One region of the Kitasatospora sp. NPDC051164 genome, then DNA from elsewhere that is predicted to be linked to it. Evidence: riboswitches for the same ligand, from Rfam matches in the RefSeq annotation. Region 1 holds a riboswitch; each other region holds the start of a gene.
What was found. A riboswitch is a leader RNA that binds a small molecule or an ion and turns the genes downstream of it on or off. The one in region 1 is predicted to bind cyclic di-AMP.
Positions count from the first base shown of each region.

Region 1 (7,194 bases):
GAGCTGAAGTTGACCACCACGCCCTTGCCGCCCGCGAGCAGTGCGGGGAGCGCCTCGCGGGTCATCAGGAAGGTGCCGGTCAGGTTCACCGCGAGGAGCGTGTTCCAGAACTCCAGGGTGGTCTCGTGGGTGTGCGAGGCACGGAGGATGCCGGCCGCGTTGACCAGGACGTCCAGGCCGCCCAGGGCGGCGATCGCCTCGGCGACGCCCGCGACGACGGCGGCCTCGTCGGAGATGTCCAGGACCCGGATGGTCAGGCGGTCCGCGGTGCCGTCGGCGGTCGCGCGGTCCAGGGTCCTCTTCAGGCCGTCCTCGTTGACGTCGACGGCGACGACCTTGCCACCCTCGGCGAGGATCCGGTGCACGGTGGCCTGGCCGATGCCCGAGCCGCCGCCGGTGATCAGGACGTTCCGTCCGCTGAAGCGCTCCATTGTGGTACTCCGTTCGTTCGTGGTCTCTCGACCTCAAGAGGCACGGTACGCCCAAGTGGCACGTTGTGCCAATGAGGCTTGATGAGTCATCTCGGCATGACGCGCCAGAATGGCACCCATCCGCGTAGGCTGACCCCGTGACCGGACGCCCGACCCTGAACCAGCGCCGCCGTGACGCCACCCGGCTGGAGATCGCCCGCGCTGCCGCCGCGCTCTTCGCCGAAAAGGGGGCGGAGGCCACCACCGCCGAGGAGATCGCCCTCGCCGCAGGCATCTCGCTGCGCACCTTCTACCGGTACTTCTCCGTCAAGGAGGACGCCGTCGCCCCGCTGCTCGCGGCGGGCGGACGGCAGTGGGTCGACCGGTTCGCCGAGAGCTCGGCCGACCTGCCGCTGCGCGAGGCGCTGGAGAGCGCGGCGGTCGCGTCGCTGACGCCGGCCGACGAGGCGGGCGCCGAGATGATGCAGTGGACCCGCAGCCTGCTGCGCGACCCGAGCCTGGAAGGTGCCTGGCAGCGCGTCCATGCCGACTCGGAGGTGCGGCTGCGCGCGGTCCTCGCCGACCGCTGTCCGGAGGGCGCCGATCCGCTGGAGATCCGGCTGGCCGCCGCCGCCGCGACAGCGGCGATCCGGGTGGCCCTGGAGCAGTGGGCCTCTTCCGGGGCCCCCGCGGCCGGCCCGGGCTCCCCGCGCGACCTGGGGGCCCGCTGCATGCGCGAGCTCACGGCGGGGCTGCGGCTCTGGGAGCGGGTGTCCTGAGCCGGGGGTGCGTCGGGCGTGGGGCGTGGTGGCTGCCGAGCCCGGCGGTTGGCGGATGACGGCGAGCAGCTGACAGGGTTCAGGGTTCAGATGTCAGATGACAGATTTCGAAATCTGTCATCTGAACTCTGTCGGTTGAAAGCCGTCGGCCGTTCCCCGCGACCTCCCAGCCCGCCATCAGCGATCTCCCAGCTGGCGCTAGGGTTGATCACTGCGCCCTGACAGGGGAACCGGGGTGACCTCCTCGGATGTCCCCAGCGGAGGGGTCCGGAGTTCGAGGCGTGGGAGCAAGTAGGACATGGGTCTGACGAGCCACAAGGTGCTGGCGCTGACCGTATTGATCGCCGTCGTGGTGATGGGGGGTACGGTCTGGCTGTGGCCCAGGATGGCCAGGACGACCTGGCAGGCGGTGCTCGGCCGGATCGGCACGCTGCTCGCCACCCAGTTCGCGGTGCTCGCGGCGCTCGGCCTGGTGGCGAACAACTACTTCGCCTTCTACAGCAGTTGGGACGACCTGCTGGGTACCGGTGACACCGGCCCGGTGGTGATCCACAACAAGGCGGACGCCTCCGGTCGCCTCCTGGTGGAGACGATCGGCCACGCCTCGGTCAAGGGCGGCGGTGCGGTGGGCCGCGAGCCCAGCCAGTCGGGCGAGATCCGCAAGGTCCGGATCGACGGCGCGGTCAGCCGGCTGTCCACCGAGAGCTACGTCTACCTGCCCCCGCAGTACTTCCAGCCGGAGTACGCGCAGAGGAAGTTCCCGGCCGTGATCGTCAGCACCGGGTTCCCAGGAATCGCCGAGAACCTGATCACCCGCTTCAACTACCCGGGCGCGGCGCTCAAGCTGCTGCAGGAAGGCCGGATGCAGCCGACCGTCCTGATCCTGATGCGCCCCTCGCCCGCGCTGCCGCAGGACACCGAGTGCGAGGACATCCCGAACGGCCCGCAGTCCGACACGTACTTCACCAAGGACGTGCCCTCGGCGATCCAGGCCAGCTTCCGGGTCTCGTCCGACCCGCAGGCCTGGGCCTTCATGGGCAACTCGACCGGAGGCTACTGCGCCCTCAAGCTGGCCATGCGCCACCCCGACGTGTTCCCGACCGCCGTCGCGCTCTCGGCCTACTACGACGCCGCCGACGACCCGACCACCGGTGACCTGTTCGGCGGCAGCAAGCAGCGCCGCGACGAGGCCAACCTGATGTGGCGGCTGAAGAACCTGCCGCAGCCCAACGTGTCCGTGCTGCTGGCGGGCACCAAGAAGGGCGACGGCGACTACCGGCGGGAGACCGAGGCCTTCGTCGAGGCGGCGCGGAGCCCGATGAAGGTCTCGTACAGCATGCTCGAGAACGGCGGCCACAACTTCGAGACCTGGAGCGCGCTGCTGCCGTCCTCGCTGGAGTGGCTGTCCCAGCACCTTGCGGTGCCGAACCCGACCGCCTGACGACCGACCGCCTGACGACCGACCGCCTGACGACCGGCCGCTTATCGGCCGGACCCCGGGGCCCAGCCGCGGGCCCGAGGTCCGGCCGTCACGGGTCTCAGGCCACCCGCTCCAGCGAACCGGTGTGCAGCTGGCCGACCCGGCCGCCCTCGCCCTCGAAGGTCCAGAAGGCCCGCACCGTCAGCTTGTTCAGGTCCATCACATGGCTGACGGTGATCCCGCTCTGCTCCGTCCAGCTGACGAAGTAGATCTCCGGTGCGACCTCGGCGACGTGCAGCCGCACGTCCTCCCACTGGCCCGCGGACTCGCCGAGGCCCTCCCAGCGCAGCCGCGTGCCGTCGGCCGAGTAGGTGTTGCGGAAGGCCGCGCCGTTGTCGGCCCGGAAGACGTAGGTGCGGCCGGCGAAGGCGGGCAGGGACGCGATCATGGTGGGGCGGCTCCTCGTTTCGGGCTTTGGTGCTCTTGTGCACTGCGGAAATGTCAGGCCTCCAATTTATCCGACCGGGTGCAGTCGGTCAGATCTTTGCCACGGTACGGATCGCCACCGCGCCGCCCGCCGGGGTGTGCGACCGGCACATGGACACCCGCCGCGCTCCGGTCCTACCGTCCACCCATAAGACGCACCCCTGCGAGACTCACCCCAGCGAGACGCACCCCCACCATGCCCGTCCACACCACCGGCATCGTGACGGTCGGCGGCACCCGGCTGCTGAGCGGCCTCGACCGCCTGGAGCCGGCCTGGGCGCCGGAGGCCGAGAGCCAGGTCGACGCCTGTCTCGGCTGACCATCCCGCCAGGCCTTCGGCCGAGCACCCGGACGGGCACCGGGCCAGGAACCCGGACAGGCATCCGGCCGGGCCGGGGGATTGATCAACTCTGCCGCCACACAGCGTCGTTGATCGACACCACTGTGAGCGGCACGACAACCGGACCGACGGAGTTGTCCGTTCACGCACAGCCTGCCTAGCCTGCAACGGTCGTCCGCCCTCGCGGACCCCGCCGCCGGGACGCCGAGTCCCGTCCACCCGTCGGCGGGTCACCGAGCACCACGCGGACGGGAGCGGGGGAACCAAGGTCGGCGCCCGGCCCGCGCGCTCACGCGTACGGGTCGTGGCTAGGGGTGAAGCTGTTCCACAGGCGGCAGGGCCAACTGCAGCCCGAACCCGACAGCTAACCTCGCAGGCGTCGCAGAGGCCCGCTCATGCCCCAGCCTGCTGTCCGGCGCGCCACGCCGCGCCACGCCCGCCCCTCCCGCCGCAGCCGCAACACCGCCTTCGCCGCCACCGGGGCGCTCGCCATCAGCGGCGCCGGCCTGTTCGGACTGCCGTCCGTGAGCAGTGCCCAGGCCGCCACCGCGCCGACCGTCACCCAGGACCGGCTCGCCCCCGCCACCATGGTCGCGGGCAAGGCCAGCACCGCCTCGCTCGGCCTGCACTCCTCGGCCTGCTTCACCGCGAAGACCGTCGGCGTGGGCGTGCGGGACGCGCGCGGCACCAACCTCGACTTCCCCGGCAACGCCTCCAACGTGCAGATCTGCCCGAGCGGCGTGAACTTCACCAGCGGCGCGCGCACCCTGCCCGCCGGGACGTACACCCAGTTCGGCTTCTGGCAGGACCTCGGCGGCGTCTGGCACAACCTGCTCTCGCAGCAGCTGGTGGTCTCGGCCACCGCCACCCCGGCCCCGGCCCCGACGGCCACCGCCACCCCAGCGCCGACCTCCACGCCGACCCCGACCCCCACGCCGACCCCGAGCGCCACGGCCAGCCCGACCACCCCCGCGCCGTCCTCCCCGGTCACCGGCAAGTCGCTGACCTGGTCGGACGAGTTCAACGGCTCGATCTCCTGGGGCCAGCGCTGGGTCGGCGACAAGAGCACCTCGTACAAGTACGGGAACCACAACCCGGACGACAACAAGCTGGACTGGCTGAACAAGAACAACGTCAGCGTCGCCAACGGGGTCGCCACCTTCACCGCCGCCCCCGGGGGCCCGGCCCTGGAGAACGGCAAGCAGTCCTGGAACACCGGCTTCCTGACCACCGAGGGCTCCGGCGAGGGATTCCAGGTCAAGACCGGCGACTACGCCGAGACCCGGGTCAAGCTGCCCGCGGGCACCGGCGCCTGGCCGGCCCTGTGGACCTGGAAGAACGGCAACGGGGAGATCGACTCCTTCGAGTACCACCCCGACAACCCGAACCTGCTGGAGCTGACCAACCACGTCAACCCCGGCAACCCGAAGTACTACACCGACGCGAGCGCCATCGCGAAGGACCAGTGGGTCGTCAAGGTCTTCTCGGACGGCAAGGGCGTCGGCGCCAACTGGTCGGCGTACCTGATCCTCAACCTCTCGGTGTGCGCGGGGCAGTACCACCCCGCGCCGCAGGGGGCCTCTCCGATCACCATGGCCGCCGACTACGTCCGCGTCTACCGCTAACCGGTAGGACGTCTCACCGGTCGCCGCAAGCCGGCAGCCGCTCGCCGGCGCCCGGCGCCCGGTGGGAGGACGTGGTTCAGGAACCGGCAGTCGTCTCGACCACCGTGATGTCGAACGGCTGCCGGTTGTTGCTCTCGTCCCGGTCGTCCGCGCTGCGCACCGCGACCCAGCCGCCGCTCAGTTTTCCCAGGGGCAGGTCGGGGTCCAGACGGACCGGGACGAGGGCGGTCGCGGTGCGCAGCGGCGGCAGCCCGGGCCCGAAGACGCAGCGCACCCGGTGGCCGTTCTGCAGCACCCCGCAGTTGTCGGGGTAGTAGGGCCCCTCGGGGGTGACGCCCTTCGGCAGGGTGACCACGACCGTGAACGGGGAGGCGGTGGTGTCCGGGCCCCTGTTGGCGACGAAGCCGTGGACGGTCGTGCTGCCGCCGGGCGGCGCCGCCGGGGCCGGGTCGATCCGGACCACCTCCAGGTCGGAGTCGGACGGCGCGGCGACCACGGCGGGCAGGGTGGACACCTCGGGGACGGCGGACGCGGTCGGCGCGCCCGGCGCGACGACCTCCACCGCCGGACGGGGCTCCGGCCGACGCAGCGCCCAGGACGGGCTGGTGGCCGGCACCGCCACCGTGCAGCCCGCCACGACGGCCGCGACCAGCACGGCCCCGCCGTACCTCCTGCCCCTCGTGCTGCCGTGCGATCCCGTGTCACCGCAAGACCCAGCGCTGCCGTGCGATCCCGAGCCACCTCCTACGACGCCCCGTACGTCCTGCTGCTCCATGCCGCTCACCGTGCCCTCGTGCTTCGGCCGCCCGCACCGTCGCGGGCCGCGTCCGCACCAGGGTGGCCGAGCTGTCGCCGCGACCGGGGCGCATCCCGACCCGCCCCGCCGCCGTCCGCTCGAACGGAGGACGTGCGGTGTCGGCCCGGCGGCCCGTGTCGGAAAGGGGGGTTGACGAGGCGTCAGGCTGGTGGCCCTCAGGGGGCGAGGACCTGCCCCAGTCGGCCGGCGATCTGGCGCATCACCGGTACCAGCGAGGCGGCCCCGGCCTGCTCCTCCAGGGCCCGGATGCGGGCCTCCGGCCCGGAGACCGAGAGCGCGGTGGGCGTCGGCGCGCCGGGGACGGCGAGCGCGATGCAGCGGACGCCGATCTCCTGCTCCTGGTCGTCGACCACGTAGCCGCGCTCGCGCGCCTCGGCGAGCTGGTGCAGCAGCTCCTGCGGGTCGGTGACCGTGTACTCGGTGTGGGCCGGCAGCGGGTTGGGGCCGAGGGCGGCGCGCGCCTCGTCCTCGGGCAGCTGGGCGAGCAGTGCCTTGCCGACGCCGGTGCAGTGCGGCTGCACCCGCCGCCCGACCTCGGTGAACATCCGCATCGAGCGCCGCGACTGCACCTGCCCGACGTACACCACCTCGCCGCCCTCCAGTACCGCCAGGTTCGCGGTCTCGCCGGTGGCCTCCATGAGCTCGGCCAGGTAGGGGCGGGCCCAGCTGCCGAGCAGCCGCCCGGCCGTCTCGCCGAGGCGGATCAGCCGGGGGCCGAGGGTGTAGCGGCGCGCGGTGTCCTGGCGGACATAGCCCTGCTGGACGAGGGTACGAACCAGTCGGTGGATGGTCGGCATCGGGAGGCCGGAACTGGTGGAGAGCTCGCTGAGCGTGGCCACGCCGCCGGCGTCGGCCAGCGCCTCCAGGAGTTGGAAGGCGCGCTCGACGGACTGCACGCCGCCGCTCGCGCGGTCGGAGCCTGTCGTCGATGCTGTGTCGGGGGTCGCAACCACCGGCGTTCCCTTCGCTGTCGGGGAGGAGTAGAGTCCCGGCGACCTCTTCAACAAACCGTTGAAATTCTGTATCGCGGAAACTAGTCTCCACCTTACAGAATCGAACTCGCCGACAGGCGGGTAACGATCGAGGAAGTTCCCGAGGAAGTTCCCACCGGAGCTCCCTTCGCCAGGCTCAACCGTCTTAGGAGTGTCCTGCTCATGGCTGCAGATCAGGGGCCCGTCGGCACCTCCCCCGCCGCTCCGGTCGTCACTGTCGCCGGTCCGCGCGTCCACCGGGCGGAGGAGGTGCTCACTCCGGAGGCCGTCGCCTTCGTCGTCGGCCTCCATCGCGCCTTCGAGGACCGCCGGCAAGAGCTCCTGG
Region 1 covers NZ_JBITFB010000001.1:212,260-219,453, reverse strand. The annotation lists gene ACIBEC_RS00940 (SDR family oxidoreductase) at 1-431, opposite strand, end outside; gene ACIBEC_RS00935 (TetR family transcriptional regulator) at 569-1,189, shown strand; gene ACIBEC_RS00930 (alpha/beta hydrolase-fold protein) at 1,488-2,630, shown strand; gene ACIBEC_RS00925 (phenolic acid decarboxylase) at 2,728-3,057, opposite strand; gene ACIBEC_RS00920 (hypothetical protein) at 3,292-3,414, shown strand; cyclic di-AMP (ydaO/yuaA leader) riboswitch at 3,638-3,822, shown strand; gene ACIBEC_RS00915 (hypothetical protein) at 3,831-5,060, shown strand; gene ACIBEC_RS00910 (hypothetical protein) at 5,137-5,715, opposite strand; gene ACIBEC_RS00905 (IclR family transcriptional regulator) at 6,033-6,830, opposite strand; gene aceB (malate synthase A) at 7,032-7,194, shown strand, end outside.

Region 2 (7,194 bases), on a different contig from region 1:
AACCTGCTGCTGCTGTCCGCCGCCGTGCTCTCCTGCGTCCGGCTCTGGCGCTCTACCCGCGGCGAGACGCCGCTGCCCGCGACCGTGGTGCTGGACCGCGAGCCTGCCGCGCTGCCCGGCTCGGGCTACCCGGTGCGCCCGGGCATCGCGTACGAGCAGGACCTGCTGGACGGCATCGACCACCCGGGGACGCCGGCCGAGCAGCGGCGCTGAGCAGCGGCACCGCTGCTCGGCACCGAGTGGGCCGTCGCCCCCGGGGGGCACCGGGCCTCAGTCCTTCAGCGCCGCCACCTCGTCCAGCCAGAGCCGGGTGAACTCGGCCAGGCCGATACCCAGTTCGGCGCGCAGCAGCCGGTCCGTACGGCGCTCGCGGTCCTCGCCCTGCCCGTCGGCCGCGCCGACCGCCCGGTAGAAGGCGACCAGCCGCTGCGGCCCGTAGCGGCCCGCGATCAGCTCGCAGGCCAGCCAGGACTGCTCGTAGGCCTGGGCGATGCCGGTGGCGCCGGCGGCGAAGTCCCGGTCGGCGGGCAGGTCGGCGGGCAACCGCCCGGCGGCGACGTCCCGGGCCAGCTCGGGGGCGATCTGCCGCGGGACGCGGCCGGAGTCGCGGTAGGCGGTCCAGTCGGCGACGCCCTCGGAGAGCCACAGCGGTGTCCAGGCCCGGGTGTCGGACCTGGTCGCGACGTGGGTGGCCTCGTGCGTGATGACCACCTGTCGGCCGAAGTCGCTGAGCCGTCCGTACGCCTCGGGGTTGACCAGCACCCGGTCCGCCGGGGTGTGCCGGGGCGCGCCGGGGGCGGCCACGGTGACCGCCGCCATGCCCGCCCAGCCCGCCGGGTCGCCCTCCAGCAGCCGGGCGAACCGCTCCTCGGTACCGGGCAGTTCGAGCAGCAGCCGGCCGGGCCAGGCGCCGCCCCAGACCTCCTCGACGGCGGGTACCGCCCGGTCCCCGACCGCGACCAGCCCGGCCGGGTCGGGGCCGTCGGCCGACCCGAGCACCAGGCAGCGCGCGCCGGCCGTCGACCGCCCCGCGCCGAAGTCCCACGGCGCCGGCGGCCCGCTCGCGCTCTCCTCGCGCTCGACCCGCCAGCCGTCCCCGGCCCGGGCCAGCTCGATCCGGCGCGGGTACACCACGGGGTAGTCGTCGTAGTCGGCGATCCGCACCGCCAGGTCGGCCGCGGCGGTCAGCCGGTCCGGCCCGCCGCCCCCGGCAAGCACCAGGTTGCGGTAGGCCGCCTCGGCCACCGGCAGCCCCGACCGGGCCGGCAGCGAGCGCGCCCGCTCCGCCAGCACCGCCGCCACCTCGCCGCGCCGGTCGGCCGCCTGGCGGGCCGGTGCCGCCGCCGGGGCGACCGGCGGCAGCGACAGCTGGGCCAGCCCGCCGGCCGCGAGCAGCAGCGCACCCCGCCGGGACAGCGTGCGGCGGGTCCTGTCCGTCGGGTGGGGGTCGTGGGGGCCCGCTATCGGGTGGGGGTCGTGGGGGCCGGGCGGCGACGTGCTCAGAGCCGGACCACCCCCGAGACCGGCATGGCGTTGACGCTCTCGTAGCGGACCTTGGCGCCCGGGTAAGGGGCGTGCACGATCACGCCACCGCCGGCGTACATGCCGACGTGGTGCATGTCCCGGTAGAAGATCACCAGGTCTCCCGGTCGCGCTTCGGAGAGGTTGATCCGCTGGCCGGCGTACGCCTGGGCCTGCGAGGTGCGCGGCAGGGTCACTCCGGCCTGCCGCCAGCTGTAGTACATCAGACCGGAGCAGTCGAACGCACGGGGCCCGGTGGCCCCGTAAACGTACGGCGCGCCGACCATCCGGACCGCGGCCGCCAGCGCGGCGGCCCCGCGCTCGGAGGCGGGCGGGGCGGAGCCGAGGTCCAGCCGGTCGGTGCCGCGGGTGGCGCGCTGCTCGGCGTCCCGGGCGTCCTGGGCGGTCATCCTGGCCCGCTCGACGGCACCCAGGCCGTTGAGCAGCTTCTGTGCCGTGGTCAGCCGCTGCTGGATCTGCTGCTTGCTGTCGGCGAGCGAGCGGCGGGTCTGGTCCAGCTCGGCGAGCTTGCCGGCGGCCTCGGCGCGCCGTTGGTCGAGCCGGCGCTGGCGGGTGACCAGCTCGTGCAGCGTCTCCTGCTGCCGCTGCGTCGCCTGGCCCATGGTTCGGGCGCGGGCGAGGTAGTCCTCCGGGTCGGGGGACAGCATCAGCTGGGCGGTCTGGGTCATCCCGCCGCCGCGGTACTCGGCCCCGGCCACGGTCGCCAGGTCGCCGCGCAGCTCGTTGAGCTGGTCCTGGGCGACGGCGATCTCGCCCTGCAGGATCGTGGTCTCCCCCTGGAGCCGCCGCTGGGCCTCCTGGGCCGCGTTGTACCTCTCCGAAGCCTGCTCGGCCTCGTCGTAGAGCTGCTCGACCTGTGTCTTGACGTCCTTGCGGTCGGCCGGGTCCGGGCTGCCGGGGGCGGCGTGGGCGCTGCCGCCGGTCGCCATGCCGAGCGCGGTGGTGGCCGCCGCCGTCAGCACCAGCGCACGGACGAGCAGTTGGGAACGGCGGTGCACGGACATGGTGGCAGCGGCTCCAATCCTGCGGCGCGGCCCCGCCGCCGCCCCACTGCGGGCGGTCGTCGAGCGGGAGTCCGGTGGCAGACGTTAGCGAGTCCGGGCAAGCGAGTCCAAACCCCTCCGGACCCGAATATTTGACCCGTAATCGGACATCAGCCCGAGCCGCCGGAAAAGCCGCAGGCCCGGCCTTCCGTGGAGGAAGACCGGGCCTGGAAGCGCCGAGTACGGATCAGACCCGCACGATGCTGGTCAGCGGCATGTTGGTGACGGCCTCGTAGCGGACCGAGGCACCCGGCTTGGGCGCGTGCAGCACCTGGCCGTTGCCGGCGTAGATGCCGACGTGGTGGGCGTCCCCGAAGAAGATCAGCAGGTCGCCGGGCTGGGCCTGGGACAGGTCGCTGCCGATCCGGGTGCCGGCGTGCGCCTGCTCCTGCGAGGTGCGCGGCAGCGAGACGCCGACCTGGTTGAACGCCCAGACCATCAGGCCGGAGCAGTCGAAGGAGGACGCGCCGGTGGCGCCCCACACGTACGGGCTGCCGACCTTGGAGGCGGCGGCGGAGAGCGCGGCGGCACCGCGCGAGCTGCCGGGGGCGACCGGCTTGGCGACCGGCGAGGCCGGGGCCGGGGCCGAGCCCGCGGAGAGGTCGGTGCGGCTGTTGTCGCGGGAGGCGCGGTCGGCGGCCTGCTGGGCCTTGACCGCGGCGTCGGCCTGGGCCTTGGCGTCGGCGGCGGCCTTCTCCTCGGCCGCGCGCAGCGCCTGGCGCTCCTGCTCGGTCAGGGTGTTGAGCAGGTCCTGGGCGGCCTTCAGCTTGTTCTGGACCTCGTCCTTGGAGGCCTTCAGCTGCTGGGTGGTCGACTCCAGCTCGGCGAGCTTGCCCTGGGCCTCGGTGCGGTCCTGGTCGAGCTTGCGCTGCTGCTCCTGGAGCACCTTCAGCTGGTTCTTCTGGGTGTCGCCGGCCTGGTTCAGCGCACCGGCCTGGTTGAGGAAGCTGTCCGGGCTGGACGAGAACATCAGCTGGACGGTCGGGGATATGCCGCCGTTGCGGTACTGCTCCCCGGCGATCTCGGCGAGGCCGCCCTGCAGATCGGTCACCTGGTCCTGCTGACGGGCCACCTGGTCCTGCAGGCCGGAGACCTGCTTCTCCAGCGTCTGCTGCTTCTCCTGGGCGGCGTTGTACTGCTCGGTCGCCACCTCGGCCTGCTCGTTGAGCTGGTCGACCTGCTCCTTGACCTGGTCCTTGGTCGGCTGCGGGTCGGCGTGGGCGCCGGACTGCGCGGAGAGGGCGACGGCTGCGGCGGCGACACCGGTCAGGATCGAGACACGGGCGCGGCCGGCTGGCTTGGGACGACGATGGGACGCCACGAAGGCGGGCTCCTTCTTCCTACGTCCGCCTACCGGGTGAGCTGACGGGTTCGGGCCGGAAGCATGCCCTACGACGCCTCACGGCCGTTCCAGCGGCCGACCTGGCGCCGATTCACCCCGGAGGAACGTGGTTCCCCGGCTCCGCTGCGCAGCACCCCCGACTACTGGGCTCCCCTGTCGGGCAGTCGCTTCGACCTGCCCCGCTGCCTCGCGAACTCGACGGTAGCCACCGCCGCCACCCCGGCTGGGTGATCGACACTGCGATGGCTCGGTGCATGACCCTAGTAACTGAACCGTGATCGGTTCAAATCCTTGTCAGAAAAAAGACGGAAGATTACCCAAGTTCTTTTGTGAAAATGACCGATGGTAACCGCCGCCCCACGCAAGGCTGATCAGGTCTCACCCGATGCTCGCGAAACGGTCGAAAACCCGAACGCCACCCCCGGTCGGGGGTGGCGCGGATCACAGGGCTCGGGCGAACCCCTTCGGCGTGTCGGGCCGTCAGACCCGGCGGATGGTGTTGATCGGCATCGCGTCGGCCTTCATCACCTTCACCACGTCACCGGTGTGCGGCGCGTGGACCACCATGCCGTTGCCGATGTACATCGCGACGTGGTGCATGTCGGGGCCGTAGATGACCAGGTCGCCCGGCTGAGCCGCCGCCAGTCCGGGCACCGCGGTGCCGTAGTGGCCCTGCTCCTGCGAGGTGCGCGGCAGCGAGACGCCGGCCTGGCCGTACGACCAGACCATCAGGCCCGAGCAGTCGAAGGTGCTCGACCCGGTGGCGCCCCACACGTACGGCGAGCCCTGCTTGCTCATCGCCTTGGCGAGGGCCACGGCCGCGTAGCCACTGGCCGGCGGCAGGCTGCTCAGGTCGACCCGGTCGCTGCCGCGCGAGGCCCGGTCGTCCTGCGCCTGCTGGGCCTTCAGCGCGGTGCGCTCGGCGGCGCTCAGCGAGTTCATCAGGTCCTGGGCGGCCTTCAGCTTGGTGTTGACGTCCGCCTTGGCCTGGTTCAGGTCCTTGGTGGTGGTGTCGAGCGAGGCCAGCACGGCGGCCGCCTCGGTCTTCTCCTGGTCCAGCCGGCGCTGCTGGTCCAGCAGCCCCTTGAGCGCCTCCGCCTGGGTGGTGCTGGCCTGCTGGACGGTGGAGGCCTTCTCCAGGTAGCCGGACGGGTCGGAGGAGAGCATCAGCTGGACGGACGGGTCGATGCCGCCGGTGCGGTACTGCTCGCCCGCCACCTCGGCCAGGCCGGCCTGCAGCTGGGTCATCTGCTCCTGGCCGCGGGCCACCTGGTCCTGCAGCTGGTCGGCCTGCTTGCGCAGCTGCGTGGCCCGCTCCGTGGCGCCGTTGTACTTCTCTGCCGCCTGCTCCTGCTCTTGCTGGAGTTGGTCGATCTGCGCCTTGACGTCCGTTTTGTTCGGCTGCGGCGCGGCGTGCGCGGCTACCTGGGCGGAGAGTGCGACCGCGGTCGCAGCGGCCGCGGTGAGCACGGAGACCCGCGCGCGGCTCGGCTGCTTGGGACGGCGGTGGGAGGCCAAGGGACCGGCTCCTTCTTCCAACGGACTCACCCGATTGGATGAGATTCCGGAAAATAGGTTTGACGCCAGACCCTAGTGCGGATCTATCCGCTTTGCCACTCCCCCGAAGGCGTGAACTCTGTTTCCCACACCGACTTCACCGGACCCGCACACCACCACGGACCCAAGGCTGACCAGGAGTCATCCTACGCGGCCCGCGCTCAGGGCCGGGCCAGCCGGTTCAGCAGCAGCACCGAGGCGACCGGGCGCGCGCCCGCCTTCCGCACGCCCTCCGCGACCTCCCGGTCGGCGGAGACCACCACCACCGGACGGCCCTGCGGCTCGGCCCGCACCAGACGGCGAATCAGCTCGTCCGCGGTCTCCCCGGTCCGGCTGAACCGTACCCGGACCCCGCGCGGCGGTGCCATGATCACCGGAACGTCCAGGTCCTGCCCGTCGAACACACAGGTGACCTCCGCCTGGGTGCGCTGGGCCAGCATCGCCAGCCCGCCCAGCAACCGGATCCGCTGCTGCTCCAGCGGCAGCGTCGGATAGCCGGTCTTGGTCACGTTGTAGCCGTCCACCACCAGGTGCACCTGCGGGATCGCCAGCAGCTGGTCCAGCAGCGCCGGGTCGTCCTCGGCCAGCCCGCGCCGCGCCACGTCGTGCGGCGAGGCCGCCCCCGGCACCACCGCCTCCACCAGGTCCGCCGGGCGGATCTGGGAGACCGGCAGTGCCAGCTCCCGCTGCAGCCCCTGGGCCGACTGCAGCACGGTGTCCAGCAGCAGCCGCAGCCGCATGTCCTCGACGCTGCGCCCCTCGCGGGCCGACCGGCGGCCCTGCTCGGCGGCGTTCTCCAGCTCGGAGACTCGGTGTTTGAGCCGCCGCGCCTCGGTCTCGGCCGCACTGCGCTCGGCCGCGCCCTGCGCCTTCGCGGCCTCCAGCTCCCCGGCCAGGCGGCGCGCCTCGGCCTGCGCCCGGCGGGTGTCGCTCTCGAGCGACCGCACCTTCTTGCGCAGCGACTCGGCCTCCCGCCGGACGCCCTCGAACTCCGCGCGCTGCCGCTCCAGGTCCGCCCGTGCGGCGGCCCGCACCTCGGCCAGCTCGGCCTGCAGCTTCTCCGCGAGCCGGGCCGCCTCCGCGGCCGCGTCCTCGGCGCCTGCCCGCTCGACCTCCTCGCCGACCTCGGCGACCAGCCGGCTCCAGCCCGCCGAACGCACCAGGTAGGCGGCGGCGGCGACGTCCATCGGATCGGCGGCGCCCGGGACACTGCCCGACTCCAGCGCCCTCACCAGGTCCGGCTGCCCCAGCCGCAGCCGCTCCGCTATCCGCACCCGGAACGCCGGCTCCGCCTCCAGCGCGGCCGCCAGCGCGGTGGCCGCGTACTTGGCGCGCCGCGCGGGGGTGAACTTCACGTACTGACGCAGGCTCTGCGGGAGCTCGCCCGGCGGCAGTCCGCCCAGCGCGTCCGAGGCCAGCCCGACCACGCGCCGGCGCACCCCCTCGGGCAGCGGCCGGTCCAGCTTCTCGGCGACGTGCTCCGACCCGGGCTCAGCGGACTCGGAGGTGTCAGGGGTGTCTGGAGTGTCTGGGGTGTCGGGCGCAGCGCTCTCCGCCGGTCCCGTCCCGGCGTCCGGCACCTGCTCCTGCGCAGCGGGCCGAAGCCCCTGCGCTTCGCCGGGCTCCTTCGCTGCGTCCACCACGTCCTCGGCTCCGATCCTGTTTCCGGCGGGGTACGGCCGCGACCGCCCCCTGTCGTCACGCTCCGTG
Region 2 covers NZ_JBITFB010000004.1:108,021-115,214, forward strand. The annotation lists gene ACIBEC_RS07545 (glycosyltransferase 87 family protein) at 1-213, shown strand, start outside; gene ACIBEC_RS07550 (hypothetical protein) at 271-1,293, opposite strand; gene ACIBEC_RS07555 (NlpC/P60 family protein) at 1,500-2,546, opposite strand; gene ACIBEC_RS07560 (NlpC/P60 family protein) at 2,773-3,906, opposite strand; cyclic di-AMP (ydaO/yuaA leader) riboswitch at 3,917-4,070, opposite strand; gene ACIBEC_RS07565 (NlpC/P60 family protein) at 4,408-5,445, opposite strand; gene ACIBEC_RS07570 (NYN domain-containing protein) at 5,646-6,947, opposite strand.
Region 2: another riboswitch for cyclic di-AMP. It lies ahead of ACIBEC_RS07560 (NlpC/P60 family protein); the one in region 1 lies ahead of ACIBEC_RS00915 (hypothetical protein).

Region 3 (7,194 bases), on a different contig from region 1:
CCGAGACCGCGCACGAGCGCCTGGCCACCATCGCCCAGCACACCGAGATGGGTGCCGGCATGTACGTTGCGATGAAGGACCTGGAGATCCGCGGTGCCGGCAACCTGCTCGGCGGCGAGCAGTCCGGGCACATCGCGGGCGTCGGCTTCGACCTCTACATGCGGATGGTCGGCGAGGCGGTGGCCGAGTTCCGCGAGTCGCTGGCGGGCGGCGGGGAGCCGGAGGAGGAGCCGCTGGAGGTGAAGATCGAGCTGCCGGTCGACGCGCACGTGCCGCACGACTACGCGCCCGGCGAGCGGCTGCGGCTGCAGGCGTACCGCTCGATCGCGGCGGTCAACTCGGAGGACGACATCACGCACGTCCGGGACGAACTGGTGGACCGCTACGGCAAGTTGCCCGAGGCGGTGGAGAACCTGCTGATGGTCGCGGCGCTGCGGCTGTACGCCCGCCGGTGCGGCATCTCGGACATCACCCTGCAGGGCTCCAACGTCCGCTTCGGGCCGGTGGAGCTGCGGGAGTCCCAGCAGCTGCGGCTGAACCGGCTCTACCCGCGCAGCCAGGTCAAGGCGGCGGCCCAGCAGCTGCTGGTGCCGCGACCGAGCACCGGGCGGATCGGCGGCAAGCCGCTGGTCGGCCGGGAACTGCTCAGCTGGTGCAGCGAGTTCCTGTCGGCCATGTTCGACGACCTGGCGGGGGCGAAGAAGTAGCGCCTGCCGGGCGATGGTTCACGGCGGTCTCGGGTCTCGGCCCGGGGCCGCCGTTCTGTGTGCGGGCCTCGGCGGCGACGGCTGTGAACAGGGCTGTCAGAATCCGGCCTCGACGGCGACCTGGAGCGCACCTACGACCTCCGCGAACGCATCGGCCTCCACCTTGCCGCCACCGGCGACCCCCAGAACGCCTGGCAGTGGCTGCTCCCCCTCCTCCTCGACCGCGAACGTCGCGACGGCCCCCACCGCCCCACCGTCCGCCGCCTCCGCCAGTCCCTCTCCGCCCTCCACCCCCAGCACCGGTCGATGGGTGGGGTGAGGGCCGCCGGGGGTGGGGGTGGGCGGGTAGGTTCGAGGTGTGACGACGAATGTTCCCGGCGCCAAGTTGATTCTGCTGACCACGACCCACCGGGTGGCTCCCGGGTTGCTGGCGTGGCCGGCGTGGGAGGCGTTGCGGTCGGCGGGGCGGGTGCTGGTGGCGGACGAGGGGCATCCGCAGGTGGCGGCGGTGCGGCAGGCCGGGGTGGCGGTGGAGGTGGTGGCGGCCGGGTCGGCGCCCGCGCTGGCGCGGCTGCTGACCGGGCAGCCCGCCGGGGCCGGGGCGACGGTGTGGCTGGGCAGCCCGGACGGGGATCCGGGGCTGACGGACGCGCTGGCGCGGCTGGCGGTGGAGCGGGCCGGTGAGGTGCCGGAGATCGAGGTGCTGCCGGGCTCGTACGACCTGCCGGGGGCGCGGCTGCTGGACCTGGTGACGGTGATGGACCGGCTCCGCTCGCCGGGCGGTTGCCCGTGGGACGCCGAGCAGACGCACGAGAGTCTGGTGAAGTACCTGGTCGAGGAGGCGTACGAGCTGGTCGAGGCGATCGAGGAGGGGGACCGGGGGACGCTGCGCGAGGAGCTGGGTGACGTGCTGCTCCAGGTGTTCTTCCATTCCCGGATCGCCGAGGAGCACCCGACCGATCCGTTCACCGTCGACGACGTGGCGGGCGACATCGTCGAGAAGCTGATGTACCGGCATCCGCACGTGTTCGGGGATGTCGAGGCCGAGGGCGCCGCCGAGGTGGAGGCGAACTGGGAGCAGCTGAAGGCCGCGGAGAAGGCGGACCGCGAGTCGGTGCTGGACGGTGTGCCGGCCGGGCTGCCCGCGCTGGCGTACGCGGCGAAGCTGGTGTCCCGGGTGCGCCGGGCGGGCGTCCGCACCGTGCCGGACGAGCCGTACGAGCTGCCGGCCGAGCTGACCGCGGAGTCGGCGGGCCGACTGCTGCTCGCGGTGGCGCAGCGGGCGCACGACGCCGGGGTGGACGTGGACGCGGCGCTGCGCTCGGCCGCGCGCGGTTACCGGGACGCGGTGCGCGCGGCCGAGGGCCTCAAGCCTGGTGGAGAGCCCGACCGGGAGCCGGACGGGGAGTAGGCTCAGGCCGCCGTGGCGGTGCTCTCCATCGGGCGCCGCTGCGGCGGGACGAGTTCCCCGATGGCCTCGCCGACGAGGACGACGAGTTCGGCGAGGCGTTCCAGGTCGAGGTGGTCGGGCAGGTCGGCGAGGGAGACGATCCGCTCGCCGTCGGGTCCGGCGACGGCGAAGAGGTCGATCGGTCCGAGGTGCTTCTCCGCGGTGTCGACGAGGGCGGCGACGTCGCTGGGGCGGCGGATGTCGCCGGAGACGCCGACGACGGGGCAGCCCGGCCGGTCGAGTTCGGCGGCGAGGTCCTCGGCGATGCCGACGTGCTGGTCGGCGATCAGCATTCCGGCGGCGCCGGCCGCGGCGAACCGGCGGGCGAGGCCGGCGCCCGACCCGCCGTCGAGTACCGCGATGACGACGACTGACCCGCTGACCCGCATGGTCTGCTCCTCCCTGTGGGCGACACCGCACCGGCGCCCACGCGTACTGCGGAGGATCGTAGGCAGGTCCTGACCCTCCGCAACAGGGATTACCCCTCAGGTGACCAGGCTCACGCCCGGCGTCCGGCCAAGAGCTTTCCAAGAGCTGTCCACGGACCGTCCACGGGTCGTCCACGGAGCGTTGGCGCGCCCGTCGCACGCCGTTGACGCGGGGGTCGCGAGCCGTTGAGGAAGGGGGGCGCGCACCCACCGGATACGGTCGACCCATGCCAGCTCAGCCCGACTCCGCCCGGCCCGCCGCCGCGCCGTCCGACGACCCCGCCCAGCCCGCCGCCGCGCAGCCGGCCGCCGCGCCGTCCGACGACCCCGCCCAGCCCGCCGCCGCGCAGCCGGCCGCCGCGCCGTCCGACGACCCCGAGCAGCCCGACGCCGCCGCTCCGCAGCTGTTCACCTGGGAGTTCGCCACCGATCCGTACCCCGCCTACGCCTGGCTGCGCGAGCACGCCCCGGTGTACCGCACCAAGCTGCCGAGCGGTGTCGAGGCCTGGCTGGTGACCAGGTATGCGGACGCCCGGCAGGCGCTCGCGGACAGCCGGCTGTCGAAGAACCCGGCGCACCACAGCGAGCAGGCGCACCGCACCGGCCGGGTGGGCATCCCGGGGGAGCGGCAGGCGGACCTGATGACGCACCTGCTGAACATCGACCCGCCGGACCACACGCGGCTGCGCCGACTGGTGTCGAAGGCGTTCACCCCGCGCCGGGTGGCCGAGTTCGAGCCGCGGGTGCAGCAGCTCACGGACCGGCTGATCGACGGCTTCGCGCAGCGCGGTTCGGCGGACCTCATCCACGAGTTCGCCTTCCCGCTCCCCATCTACGCGATCTGCGACCTGCTGGGCGTGCCGGCCGAGGACCAGGACGACTTCCGCGACTGGGCCGGCATGATGATCCGCCACGGCGGCGGCCAACGCGGCGGCGTGGGGCGAGCGGTGAAGCGGATGCGGGCGTACCTGCTGGAGCTGATCCACCGCAAGCGGGCGGACCTCGGGGACGACCTGATCTCGGGTCTGATCCGGGCGAGCGACCACGGCGAGCACCTGACCGAGAACGAGGCCGCGGCAATGGCCTTCATCCTCCTCTTCGCCGGTTTCGAGACGACCGTGAACCTCATCGGCAACGGGATGTACGCGCTGCTGCGCAATCCGGGGCAGCGCCGGTCGCTGCAGGAGTCGGTGGCGCGCGGGGAGCACGCGCTGCTGGAGACGGGGATCGAGGAACTCCTGCGCTACGACGGGCCGGTGGAGATGGCGACCTGGCGGTTCGCGACGCGGTCGCTGACCATCGGCGGGGTGGACATCCCGGTCGGTGACCCGGTGCTGGTGGTGCTGGCCGCCGCGGACCGCGATCCGGCCCGGTTCGCGGACGAGAACACCCTGGACCTGGCGCGGACGGACAATCCCCACCTGGGGTTCGGGCACGGCATCCACTACTGCATCGGCGCCCCGCTGGCCCGCCTGGAAGGGCGTGCCGCCCTGGCCACACTGCTTTCCCGGCTGCCCGATCTGCGGCTCGCGGAAAGCCCGGAGAATCTGCGCTGGCGCGGCGGTCTGATCATGCGTGGACTGCGGGAACTTCCGGTCGAATTCAGTCCGGAGAGTCGCTCCCCGCATACGCCCCTGCATACGCCTCCGCATACGCCTCCGCATACGCCCCCGACACCCCTTATGCGCCCCTGACAAACTGACACAAGATGACGAAACGCCGGGCGACACGCTGACGGAACGTCGCCCGGAGTCCTCCGGTTCAGGTGTGAACGCCCATCAATCCGGACATAGCGGCGCCGTTGGTAGGCGATCGGGCACGCGCCGTAATTTCTGTGTGATATCGGTGATATGAGCTTGTGATTGGTCTGAGGATCTGTCTACTCTCCCTGGAGTTCGCAGCTGCGGACCTCGTGCGCGGAACGCCGAATCCTGCCCGCCGCGTCACGGGAAACCGACCAGAACCCTGGGCAGGGGCGGGGGAACCAGGTTTGTTGCCGTTTCCCACGGCTTGGGGTGAAGCCGCCTGAGCGGAATCGTTTCCGCGTACGGCGGCCGGGCCACCTCCCGGTCCGAACCCGACAGCTCACCTCGCAGGCGTGCGGAGAGGGACCTCTTCATGCTGTTCGTTGGAACCGGTCGTCACCGCCGTCGTACCCAGACCGAGAAGGCCATCGCCGTCGCCGGTGTGGCCGGCGTCGGACTCGCGATGCCTCTCCTCACCGCCACCGGCGCCTCCGCCGCACCGGCCTCCGCCTGGGACTCCGTCGCCCAGTGCGAGAGCGGCGGGAACTGGGGCATCAACACCGGCAACGGCTTCTACGGCGGCCTGCAGTTCACCTCCGGCACCTGGAAGGCGTACGGCGGCACCGCGTACGCGCCGCAGGCCAACCAGGCCAGCCGGGCGCAGCAGATCTCGGTCGCCGAGAAGGTGCTCGCCTCGCAGGGCCCGGGCGCCTGGCCGGTCTGCTCGAAGAAGGCGGGCCTGAGCAAGGGCGGTGCCCCGGCCGCGGTCGACACCTCCTCGGACGCCAAGCCGCAGTCCGCCCCCGCGCAGCAGGCCCAGAAGCCCGCCGCCAAGCCGGCCCAGAACCCGGCTGCCCAGAAGCCCGCCGCGCAGAAGCCCGCTCAGAAGCCGGTGCAGCAGGCCGCCCCGCAGCCGCAGCCGCAGGCCCACGGCCTCTCCGGCCAGGGCGGCTGGGACGCGGACGCGAAGGTGTACTGGTACCAGAACAACGGCGCCTGGTACTGGACCAGCCACCAGAGCGTCTACCAGCAGTACGCGGGCCACGCCGCCGCGCAGCAGTACGCCCCGCAGGCCGCGCAGCAGCAGTACGCGCCGCAGGCCGCTCCGGCGGCCGGCCACGACTACACCGTCCGCGACGGTGACACCCTGTCGACCATCGCCGCCGCGCAGGGCGTGTCCGGCGGCTGGCACGCGCTGTACGAGCAGAACCACGGGACCGTCGGCGGCGACCCGAACCTGATCCTGCCCGGCCAGGTGCTGCACCTCGGCTGAGCTGACGTGTGAAGGCCGACGCGCGAAGGGGGTTGGGCCCGCCGGCCCCCTTCGTCCGCATTCGCCCACTTCAGTGGGACAAGCTGGGACAAGCAGGTGAACTACTGGTGGGTAGCGGGGCCACACGCTGAGACGAGACCGAGGCGGACGTGGCCCCCGGAGCCTGGGCGGCTAGGCTCTGGTCCGTAACGACTCCGCAATCGTCCTGCTGACAGCACCACCGTCAGCCGGACCTGCTTCCGCAAGGAGATGCCTCGTGCCGTCCATCGATGTCGTCGTAGCCCGTGAGATCCTCGACTCGCGCGGCAACCCCACGGTCGAGGTCGAGGTCGGCCTCGACGACGGCAGCACGGGTCGTGCCGCTGTCCCGTCGGGTGCCTCCACCGGCGCCTTCGAGGCGCTGGAGCTGCGCGACGGTGACAAGAACCGCTACTTCGGCAAGGGCGTGGAGAAGGCCGTCCTGGCCGTCATCGAGCAGATCGGCCCGGAGCTGGTCGGCTACGACGCCACCGAGCAGCGCCTGATCGACCAGGCCATGCTGGACCTGGACGCCACCCCGGACAAGTCCTCGCTCGGCGCCAACGCCATCCTGGGCGTCTCGCTGGCCGTCGCGCACGCCGCCTCCGAGGCCAGCGACCTGCCGCTGTTCCGCTACCTGGGCGGCCCGAACGCGCACGTCCTGCCGGTCCCGATGATGAACATCCTCAACGGTGGCTCGCACGCGGACTCCAACGTCGACATCCAGGAGTTCATGATCGCGCCGATCGGCGCGGAGTCCTTCTCCGAGGCCGTCCGCTGGGGCGTCGAGGTCTACCACACCCTCAAGGGCGTGCTGAAGGAGCGTGGCCTGTCCACCGGCCTCGGTGACGAGGGCGGCTTCGCGCCGAACCTGGACAGCAACCGCGAGGCCCTGGACCTGATCACCGAGGCCATCCAGAAGGCCGGCTACGTGCCCGGCCGTGACGTCGCGCTGGCCCTGGACGTCGCCGCCTCCGAGTTCTACGAGGACGGCGCCTACCAGTTCGAGGGCAAGGCGCTCACCTCCACCGAGCTCATCGAGTACTACGCCGACCTGGTCGCGTCGTACCCGCTGGTCTCCATCGAGGACCCGCTGGACGAGTCGGACTGGGATGGCTGGAAGGCCATGACCGTCAAGCTGGGCGACAAGGTCCAGCTGGTCGGCGACGACCTGTTCGTCACCAACCCGGCCCGCCTGGCCAGGGGCATCGAGACCGGCACCGCCAACGCGCTGCTGGTGAAGGTGAACCAGATCGGCTCGCTGACCGAGACCCTGGACGCCGTCGAGCTGGCCCAGCGCAACGGCTACCGCTGCATGATGTCGCACCGCTCCGGCGAGACCGAGGACGTCACCATCGCCGACCTGGCCGTCGCCACCAACTGCGGTCAGATCAAGACCGGTGCCCCGGCCCGCTCCGAGCGCGTCGCCAAGTACAACCAGCTGCTGCGCATCGAGGAGATCCTCGACGACGCCGCCGAGTACGCCGGCCGCGGCGCCTTCCCGCGCTTCCGCTCCGCGGAGTAACAAACACAGTCGCTCCGCGGAGTGACAAGCGCAGTCGCGCTGCGGAGT
Region 3 covers NZ_JBITFB010000009.1:270,137-277,330, forward strand. The annotation lists gene mfd (transcription-repair coupling factor) at 1-707, shown strand, start outside; gene ACIBEC_RS16315 (hypothetical protein) at 804-1,007, opposite strand; gene ACIBEC_RS16320 (MazG family protein) at 1,066-2,118, shown strand; gene ACIBEC_RS16325 (SDR family NAD(P)-dependent oxidoreductase) at 2,121-2,546, opposite strand; gene ACIBEC_RS16330 (cytochrome P450) at 2,813-4,279, shown strand; cyclic di-AMP (ydaO/yuaA leader) riboswitch at 4,531-4,698, shown strand; gene ACIBEC_RS16335 (transglycosylase family protein) at 4,704-5,603, shown strand; gene eno (phosphopyruvate hydratase) at 5,860-7,146, shown strand.
Region 3: another riboswitch for cyclic di-AMP. It lies ahead of ACIBEC_RS16335 (transglycosylase family protein); the one in region 1 lies ahead of ACIBEC_RS00915 (hypothetical protein).